DNA from 2 places in the Nocardioides sp. S5 genome. Region 1 is predicted to be linked to the other one. Evidence: riboswitches for the same ligand, from Rfam matches in the RefSeq annotation. Region 1 holds a riboswitch; the other holds the start of a gene.

Evidence for each region. A riboswitch is a leader RNA that binds a small molecule or an ion and turns the genes downstream of it on or off. The one in region 1 is predicted to bind cyclic di-AMP.
Region 2: it holds a riboswitch for cyclic di-AMP, as region 1 does, so the genes downstream of both, CFI00_RS16960 (C40 family peptidase) here and CFI00_RS15010 (C40 family peptidase) in region 1, are expected to answer to the same signal.

Annotation. Positions count from the first base shown of each region.
Region 1 covers NZ_CP022296.1:3,035,878-3,040,785, reverse strand. The annotation lists gene CFI00_RS15020 (hypothetical protein) at 1-1,048, shown strand, start outside; gene CFI00_RS15015 (hypothetical protein) at 1,129-1,335, shown strand; cyclic di-AMP (ydaO/yuaA leader) riboswitch at 1,442-1,602, shown strand; gene CFI00_RS15010 (C40 family peptidase) at 1,631-2,620, shown strand; gene CFI00_RS15005 (hypothetical protein) at 2,682-3,860, shown strand; gene CFI00_RS15000 (Flp family type IVb pilin) at 4,298-4,468, opposite strand; gene CFI00_RS14995 (Flp family type IVb pilin) at 4,775-4,908, opposite strand, start outside.
Region 2 covers NZ_CP022296.1:3,417,242-3,422,149, forward strand. The annotation lists gene CFI00_RS16945 (hypothetical protein) at 1-319, opposite strand, end outside; gene CFI00_RS16950 (TetR/AcrR family transcriptional regulator) at 441-1,064, shown strand; gene CFI00_RS16955 (DUF3048 domain-containing protein) at 1,048-2,058, opposite strand; gene CFI00_RS16960 (C40 family peptidase) at 2,146-2,718, opposite strand; cyclic di-AMP (ydaO/yuaA leader) riboswitch at 2,724-2,893, opposite strand; gene fabG (3-oxoacyl-ACP reductase FabG) at 3,093-3,860, opposite strand; gene CFI00_RS16970 (phosphatase PAP2 family protein) at 3,932-4,908, shown strand, end outside.

The DNA.
Region 1 (4,908 bases):
TGGCGGTAGCGATGCCTACGTGGCCTGTGCCGTGGCACTGCTCTGCCTCGGCGGGTTGGCCACCTTCGGGGTGCTCCGGGCGCAGACGCTGTCCTTCGTGCCCTTCGCGCTCATGGTGGCGCTGGTGTGCAGCCAGGCCCGGCATCCAGACCGTCGGATCTGGTGGGCGGTGCCGCTCGTCGTGCTGTGGGGCAACCTCCACGGTGCCGCCCTTCTCGGGGTGTGTGTCCTCGGCGCCTACCTCCTCGTCCAGCGCACGCGTACGCACCTCGTTGAGAGCGTGGGCGTCGGCGTGGCGAGCCTGCTCGCCCTCTGCCTCACCCCGCAGCTGTGGATGACCCCGTTCTACTACGCGGAGGTCTTCGACAACGTCTCGGCCCAGCGTGGCGAGGGCCTGTGGGCCCGGCCCAGCCTGACGATGCCTTTCGACGTAATGATGGTGGTGGGGGCCGGGATCCTGCTCGTCGTCCTGCTCCGCTCGCGCCGCACTGCATGGGAGTACGTCGCCGTGCTGGGGTTGTGTGTGACCACGGCGAGCGCGGCCCGGCACGGGGTGTGGTTGCTGTGCCTGTTGGTCGTCCTGGCAGCGAGGCCGTCGGAGCTCCGTGGTGAAGGGGCCGCCCGCGAGAACCCGCTGCTGCCGGCGGGACGGCCCGCCGTTGTGGTCGCAGCGATCACGCTCTTGGTGGCGCTCCCGATCGCGCTCAGCCGCGGCGAGAACGTGCTGGGGCAACCGTCGGCGGTCGTGCGCCAGGTCGCGGCACAGGTCGGGGAGGAGGTTGCGCTGGTCCCGGCACCATTGTCGGAGGCGCTCGCTGTGGAGGACGTGCGTCTGTGGGCGTCGAACCCGCTGGACGCCTTCACCCATCGCGACCAGGCCGCCTATCTCGACTTCCTCGACGGGCGCCCGGGGGGCTTGGTGGCCGTGGCCGCCGTCGACGTCGTGGTGGCACGTGAAGGCTCGGCGCAGGCTGCCCTGGTCGAGGAAGACGAGGAGTTCGAGTCCCGGCCGTGCGGGGACGACTGGATCTGCTTCGTGCGGCGCTGAGCGTCGTCCTCGCTGCGGCGACACACCGAGGACGACACGCCGTAGACCCGTTGTCGGTGGTCCCTGTCACCGTTCGGGACATGACGACACGGATCGATTGCGACACCTGCGTGGTGCGCGGACTGCACTGCCACGACTGCGTGGTGACGGTGCTGCTGGGCCCGCCACCGGAGCTGACCATCGACGACGACGAGAGGGCGGCGCTCGACGCGCTGGCCACGGGCGGACTGGTGCCGCCGCTGAGGCTCGTGGAGCCCGTCCCGGGCCCGGTCGTGGAATCGGCCTGAGACACATCTCGAGAAGTTGTCGCGAAGATTGGCGGGGCCTGCACCTCCGGTCTAGGGTGTGGGCTGACGTCCGTGGCAGTGGGTCACCAGGCCCGCGCGGGCGTCGCGCCGAATTGTCGACCACACCCCCGCACCACCCGTGGTCGACGAGCCGGGGAACCAACCTTCCCCCTGGGGTGAATCCCTTGTGAGGCGCACTGCGCGAGCGGTGCGTGGAGCAGGGGTAGGACACGTCGTGCCGAACCCGTCAGCTCACCCGGTAGGCGTACGACACCCTGAGGGAGTACCCCCGCTCGTGGCTCACACCCGCAAGCGAGCTGGCGCGACCGTTCTCGGCCTGACCGCGATCGCCGCCATCTCATTCGTGCCCGCGACCCCCGCGCAGGCCGAACCCGACATCGAGGACGTCAAGGTCCGCGTCGACCGTCTCTACCACGAGGCCGAGGTCGCCCAGGAGCGCCTCCACGACGCGACTCTCGACCTCGCTGAACTGCGCCGTGACCTGTCTGGCCTGCGGGCCGACCAGGAGCGGCAGGACGAGCGCCTCGAGACCGTCCGTGACCAGGTGTCCGACGCGGTGGTCCGCCAGCTCGAGGGCGAGGGCATCTCGACGGTCGGCCAGATCGTCGTCTCCGAGGACCCGGGCTCCTTCCTCGACACGCTCTCCACCATGTCGTCCTTCAACGACCTCCAGTCCTCGCTGCTCTCCGACTACGACACCGAGCTGGAGGCCCTCGCCATCCGGCAGGAGGCCACCGACGCCCGCGCGGACGAGATCGCTGAGCTCACCGAGCAGCTGAGCACTGAGAAGGAGACGGTCGACGACAATCTCGCCGAGGCCAAGGAGCTGCTCGCCGACCTCGAGGCCGAGGAGCGCGAGCGCGTGCTCGCCTCGCGCGGCAGCACCACCCGGGTCCCCGCTTCCGTCCCGGCCTCGGGGCGTGCCGCCGCGGCCATCCAGTACGCCATGGCCCAGGTGGGCGATGCCTACGTCTACGGCGCGATGGGTGAGAACGCCTTCGACTGCAGCGGGCTCACCATGCGGGCGTGGGCGCAGGCCGGTGTCTCGCTGCCGCACTCCTCCAGCGCCCAGTTCAGCTCCGGTCCGCGCATCGCTGCGAGCGACCTGCAGCCCGGCGACCTGGTGTTCTACTACAGCCCGATCAGCCACGTCGGCATGTACATCGGCAACGGCATGATCGTTCACGCCGCCAACCCCGGCACCGGTGTCGCGGTCGCAGGCCTCCACTCGATGCCCTACGTCGGCGCGGTCCGTCCTGGCTGACGCACCGACCTCGAAGGCCGGTCGCCCACTCTGGTGGGCGGCCGGCCTTCTGCTGTTCGTAGTGGCCGCGGTCCTGGTCACTTTGGTGCAGGGCGGGCGCCACGACGTCGATCCTGCGCCCGTCGACGTGCCGCGGGCGAGCCCACGCGACGCAGCCGAGGCGCTGGCGAGCTTCGTGGACGGTGTCGCGTCCCGGGACGCCGATGTGCTGGCCTCGCTTGCGCCTGCCGGGGACGCCGTCGTCGGTGAGAGGTTCGCGGGGATCGCCGACACAGCAGCCGACCTCGACCTGCGCGCGCTCTCCGCGCGCTACGTCGACCAGGTCGGGACAGTCGCGAGCGACGGGACGTGGTCGGGGACCGTCGACCTCACCTGGCAGGTCGCGCGTCTCGATGCTGCGCCCGCTCGGGCCGAGGTGGTCGTCACCTTCGTCCCGGACGACGACGGGCTGGCGATCGCCGACTTCAGCGCCGGCGGTACCGCCCGGGTGCCGCTGTGGCTTCGCGGTCGTCTGTCCGTGGCGACCGCCCGTGGGGTGCTGGTCATGGTGGACGGCACCCCGTCCGAGGCGAAGGCGGTGGTGCGGCGGGTGGAGCGCGGCATCGACGTCGTACGTCGCGTGCTGCCCGAACGCATCGGTCCGGTGGTGGTCGAGGTCCCCGCCAGTGCGGGTGACCTCGACGACACGCTCGGCGTGCAGCCCGGGACCTACGCCGGCATCGCCGCCGTCACGGCACCGGTCGGCAGCACGGCGGAGCAGGACGCGCCGGTGCACGTCTTCTTGAACCCCGACGTCACCTCGCGCCTCCGTCGCGCGGGCGCACAGGTCGTGATGAGCCACGAGCTGGTCCACGTCGCCACCGACGCGGTCCGCAGGCCCGTCGAACCGTGGCTGCTGGAGGGCTTCGCCGACTACGTCGCACTGCGTGACACGCGGCTGCCCGACCGCACGACCCTCGGGCGGGCGATCGAGGTGGCCCGGCGTAACGGCGTACCTAGGTCCCTCCCCTCGGCCAAGGACTTCGACACGCGTGCACCTGACCTCCAGGCCCGCTACGAGGAAGCCTGGCTCGCCTGTCGGATCATCGCAGAGCGGCTGGGGGAACGGCGGCTGGTCGGGATCTACAAGCGCGTCGACGCGGATTCTGAGCTCGCTGTCGAACTGCGCAGCGCGGGCGTGACCGGACTGGCGTTGCTACGCGCGTGGCAAGCGCGTCTTCACGACTTGGCGGGGACGTAGGAACCCAACCACCGCATCGGGACCCCGAATTTGTGATCGCAACAGGGCGACCGTTGACCGGGTCGCCCTCAGCAACTCGTCGACGTTCGGTGCTGTGGCTGTTGGCGGATCGACGCACCGGCATCGCTTACGCGCTGATGATCGCCTCAACGCCCACCCTGCGGGAACCACTGCGCCGCTGTGACTCGTTCGACCTCAGGGCCAGATGTTGGGAAAGTTCATGAACACCGCAGCGACAGCTCGACCGAAGAACCCCACGGATGTTGCGATGACCACAGCGATGAACCCCCCCAGTAGCGCGTACTCCGTAGCGGTGGCGCCGCAATCTTCACGGCTCGGCATCACAAATAGCGACATACCTTTACCCGTCCTTCCAGACGCTGGAATGAAGAGAGGCCGGTGGTGAGCGTGCGACACCGGTCTCCGAGATGCAAACGTCAGATCGCGGCACCAATCTGACGGAAGAGACCGTCCAGTGCACCGCCCAGGAACTGGACGGCACCAATGATGAACACGGCGATCAGCGCAACCATGAGAGCGTACTCCACTGCGGTGGCGCCCTTCTCTTCGTCGCGACTAAGCATAAGGGTGATGAACTTGTCGAACATGGATTCCCCTTGCAGTGATAAGAATGAATTGGCGAGCCTTTCAGACCCGTCCGAGACAAGCATGTCGCCTCACGACGGTGCCGCGGGTCAGGCGATCGGCTCCAACGCGATAGTTCGTTAGGGCCACTTGCGAGTCACCTTCTCCGTTCCTGGGCAGCCCGGCGGTGACCGTGGGAAAAACTCACCAACGCCGCTCTTCGGGGAACGACGGACCGGGGCGAAGCGGGGCCAATGCGCTTGGAAGAGCAGACGTCGAGGGCCGGCGTCGATATGGACACCGGCCCTCGAAGATCTGTTTTGTGCGCGTCAGACCGCGCCACCAATCCGACGGAACAGGCCGTCGAGCGCACCGCCGAGGAACTGGACGGCGCCGATGATGAACACGGCGATGAGCGCAACCATGAGGGCGTACTCCACTGCGGTGGCGCCCTTCTCCTCGT
Region 2 (4,908 bases), 380 kb from region 1:
CCATCTCCGGGCTCGTCGGGTGGTCGACGTGGTGGTCGAGGACCGCCCGGATCCCGGGCATGTCCTCGGCGGCGCGCAACCACGCGAGGGCGACGGCGTTCTCGAGGTCGAGCGGCTGGTCGGCGAGCTCGCGCTCGATGTGGCCGGCCAGGCGGGTGTGCCAGCGCAGCTGCAGCGCGCCGAGCAGGGTCTGGTCGTCGCCGAAGGTCTCGGCGACCCCGTCGACGTCGAGGGGCAGGCGGGCGTCGAGGCGGGTGTCGGCGGCACTGATCACGGCGCGGAGCACGTCTGCGCGTCGGTGGTGGGACGTCCAGGTCATGGCGGTCTCCTCAGCTGACATACCGGCGGTACGTACTTTCAGTATGCCCAGCGCTCCACCGCGCTCCAACCACTCCGAGCGTGAGCCGGGTCACCTAGGCTGCGCCCATGGGGACACGCCAGTGAGGACGCGCCGGCAGCGCTACTCGGACTCGACCAAGCGCGCACTCGTCGACGTCGCCGAGCAGCTCTTCACCACCCACGGCTACTCCGCCACCTCGCTCGACGCGATCGTCGCCGGCGCGGACGTCACCAAGGGCGCGCTCTACCACCACTTCAGCGGCAAGCAGGCGATCTTCGAGGCCGCCTTCGAGCGGGTCGAGTCACGCGCCAGCAGCGGCATCGCCCACGCGACCGAGGGGCGCGACGACCCGTGGGAGAAGGCGCAGGCAGGACTGCGCGCCTTCCTCGAGGCCGTGCAGGAGCCGGCCTACCGCCAGGTCGTCATCTCCGACGGGCCCTCGGTGCTCGGGCACGAGCGGTTCCGCGAGCAGGAGGAGCGCTCGACGTACGCCATCGTCGACGAGATCGTCCGCTCCGCGCTCGGCACCGACGCCTACGACCTCGACGACGCGATGCTCGACACCTTCACCCGGATCTTCTTCGGTGCGATGTCGGCTGCCGGCGGTGCCGTCGCGGTGAGCCAGGACCCCGCGGCCGCGGCCGCCCGCGTGGAGTTCGCGATCGGCACCATCATGGCCGGGCTGCGCCAGCTCCTGGACAGCGGCGCTACTTCGCGAAGGTGACGTTGCCGTTGACCGCCGGCACGAGCTCGACCCAGACCTTGCCGGCCGGCACGGCGAGCTCGCCGCCCTTCGTGGCGAGCTCGATGGCGCCGGTGAGGCCGTCCTTGGACCAGGTGCCACGGATGACGCGGCCGCCGTGGAAGAGCAGCGCGGCGCCCTTGCCCTCGAACTTGGTCTCCGGGACGGGGTAGCCCGCCGGGTCGCGGTAGCCGGCGTCGCCGACCTGCACCCGCAGGACGAGCACGGAGTCGGCCGGGAACTCGTCACCCTCGGCGGCGTAGGAGTCGGTGTTGACGTAGCGACCGCCCTGGAACTGCCAGCTCGTGGAGTGGGCGCCGAAGTCGGCGGTCAGGGTGCGGGCCTTCGCGCCCTTGGGGAGGTCGGCCGGCGTGCCCCACGGCAGGTAGGCGGGCGGCTCCTCCTCGGCCTTCAGCCGCCGGGAGATCTCGCCGAGGCGGGCGAAGAGGTTGTAGGGCGCCGAGCGGGTGGTCTCGCGGTAGACGCCGGCGGCACCCTCGGTGATCCACGGGATCCCGGCGCCGTTGACCCGCTTGATGGTGATCGGCGCAGCACCACTGGTCACGACCGTGGCCCCCTCGGGCACGATCCCGATGTCGCTGGCACGCATCGAGCGCACCGGGCCGATGCTGGCGGGCACCTTGGAGTAGTAGAACGCCGCCAGGCGGGTGTAGCCGCCCTCGACGAGCTCCTCGACGACGAGGTCGGCCGCACCCAGGCCGACCTGCGGCGCACTCGAGGAGGTGTTGTCGACCTTGGTCACGATCACCGGGTGCTTCGGGGCCTTGCCCGTGCGCTCGAGCCCGGTGAGGGGCCAGTACGTCGGCTCCGGCGGCTCGCTCGTCGCGGAGGCCGTCGGCTCCGAGGACGGAGCGGCGCCCGCCGGCGCCTCCTGCTCGTCCCCGCCGCCGCAGCCGGCCAGGAGGAGCGAGGCCGCGACGAGCGCGGCGACGGAGGTGGGGAGACGGTGACGCACGGGGGAACTCCGATCGAGCGGGGGACTCTGCCTGGAAAGTGTGGCGGCGCGCCCTCCCCGTTCGGGGAAGGCGCGCCACAGGGTAGATCAGCGGCGGCGCAGGGTCCCACCGAACCACTGCGAGGTCCACGGGGCGGAGATGCGGACGCGCTGGCCCGAGCCGGGCGAGTGCAGCATCAGGGCGTGGCCCTTCGACCAGCGCAGGAAGATCCCGGCGTGGTAGACCCCGCCGCTGCCGTAGAAGAACATCAGGTCGCCGGCACGCATGTTCTTCTTCGCGATGCGGCGGGTGTGGCCCGCCTGGGCCCTGGACGTACGCGGCACGTCGAAGCCGGCGCGGGCGTAGCTGTAGCGGATCAGCCCGGAGCAGTCGAAGCGGTGCGGGCCGGCGGCACCGTAGGCGTAGGCGTCACCGCGCTGGCGCATGGCGATGTCACGGGCGCTGAGCACGCGGGAGGACACGCGACGGGCAGCGGTGCGCTTCGCGGTCCTCTTCGTGGTCGTCTTCGTGGTCGTCTTGGTGGCCGTCGTGGTCGTGGTGGCCGATCCCGGGTCGCCGTCGGCCGCGGCGGCGGGCAGGGCCGTCAGCGTCGAGGCGGAGAGTCCGAGCCCGGCGAGGGCGAGCGCGCAGGTGCGCAGCGTGCGAGGGGTTGCAGGCATGAGGTGGGTCCTTTCCCACGCCTGTGAGGTGAGCTGTCGGGTTGGGACTGGAAGGTGTCCCGCCGCCGTCCTCCCGGAGGAGGGGGTGGCTTCACCCCTAGCCGTGGCGCGCGGTCGCACGCAGCGGCGGTGGAACCTGTGGGTCCCCCACTCCTGCCCTCGATCTTCTCGGGGGGCCGCTCCGGCGGGGCAGGACTCGGCGTCGCCCGGGGCGGGTGTCGTCAGACACGATCTTCGTGACGGAGTCCGACGCCAGCAGGGCGACCCGAGCCGTCCTGTGGGTCTCTCGACTCCTCCGACAAGGTGACAGAGGCCCCCGAGACGCGCAAACCCGGCCACGACCCGACGCGCGTGGGTCGTGGCCGAGATCACGCTCAGCCGAGCTTGCGCCCGCCGTCGACGTACAACGTCTGGCCGGTGATGAAGGACGCCTCGTCGCTGCACAGGAAGGCGGCAGCCGCGGCGATGTCCTCGGGCTGCCCCACCCGGCGCACGGGGGTGGCCTCGGCGTTGAGCCGCTGCAGCTCCTCGGGCTCCATCTTGAGCCGGCGCGCGGTGGCGTCGGTCATCTCGGTGACGATGAATCCGGGCGCGATGGCGTTGGCGGTCACGCCGAACGGGCCGAGCTCGATCCCGAGGGTGCGGGTGAGGCCCTGGATGCCCATCTTGGCGGCCGAGTAGTTGGCCTGGCCGCGGTTGCCCAGCGCGGAGACGCTGGAGAGGTTGAGGATCTTGCCGTACTTCTGCTCCACGAACCGCGACTGCGCGGCCTTGGTCATGTTGAAGACGCCCTTGAGGTGGACGTTCATGACGAGGTCCCAGTCCTCCTCGGTCATCTTGAAGAGCAGGTTGTCACGGGTGACGCCAGCGTTGTTGACCAGGACGTGGATCCCGCCGAGCTCGTCGACCACGCGCTGCACCGCGGCCTCCGCGGCGGCGGAGTCGACGACGTCGCACCCGATGCCGACCGCGCGGGCGCCGTCGGCGAGCTCGAGGCGGCCCGCGGCGTCGGCGGCGGCCGACTCGTCGAGGTCGAGGATCGCGACGGACGCGCCCTCGCTGGCGAGGCGCTGGGCGATGCCGAAGCCGATGCCTCGGGCTGCTCCGGTGATGACGGCGACGCGGCGGTCGAACCGGCCCATGGGGAACTCCTTGGGGTATGTGGGAGGTCGGGAGACAGATCGAGGCCGAGGCTAGTCGCTACGGTGGGCAGATGGGTCGGGGGGAGTTCCGCGCCGCTGCGGTCGTGGCTGCCGTGATGGCGCTCGCAGCCGCCCTCGTGGCGTGGACCCACCACCTGCCGCTGCGCGACCCCGACGGCGCGAACCTGCCCACGTGGTTCCGGCTGCCGGTGATCGTCGCGTCCGCCGTCGCCCTCGACGTGCTGGCGCGGTGGGCGCTGCTGGTCCGCCGCCGCGGCGTGGCGGCCCGGGCGACGCTGCGCGAGGTGGTGCGCGAGCGCTGGGACCGCGACCAGGTCCGGTTCACCGCCAGCGGACTGCTCACCTGGTACGTCGCCTACGTCGCGTTCCGCAACCTGAAGGGCTACGTCCCCTTCGTCACCGACCGCCTCCACGACGAGGAGCTGGCCCGGCTGGACCGCTTCATGTGGCTCGGCAACGACCCGGCTCTCGTCCTGCACGACGCCCTCGGCACCGGCTGGGCCAACTGGGTGATGGCCGCGGTCTACCTGGTGTGGATCGGCCTGGTGCCGGCCACCCTGGCCATCGCGCTGGTGTGGACGCGTCGCTCGACGGCGGGTGCGTGGTACGTCACCGCCACGTCGCTCAACTGGTGCCTCGGTGCCCTGCTCTACTACGCCGTGCCGTCGCTGGGACCGACGTACTCCTCCCCCGCGTGGTTCGCGGACCTGGCCCGCACCCCCAACACCTCGGTGCGCGACCTGCTGCTGTCGGACCGCGTCGAGGTGCTCGCCGGGCCGTGGGACACCTCGGCCGTGCAGACGATCGCGGCCTTCGCCTCGCTGCACGTGGCGGTGATGGTGACGATCTGCCTGGTGAGCGAGCTGATCCGGCTGCCGCTCGTCGTGCGGGTCGCGAGCTGGACCTTCCTCGTCCTCACGATCGTGGCGACGGTCTACCTCGGCTGGCACTTCTTCGTCGACGTCCTCGGCGGGATCGCCGTCGGGTGCGCGTCGGTCGCCCTCGCCGCCCACGTCACGGGCAACTC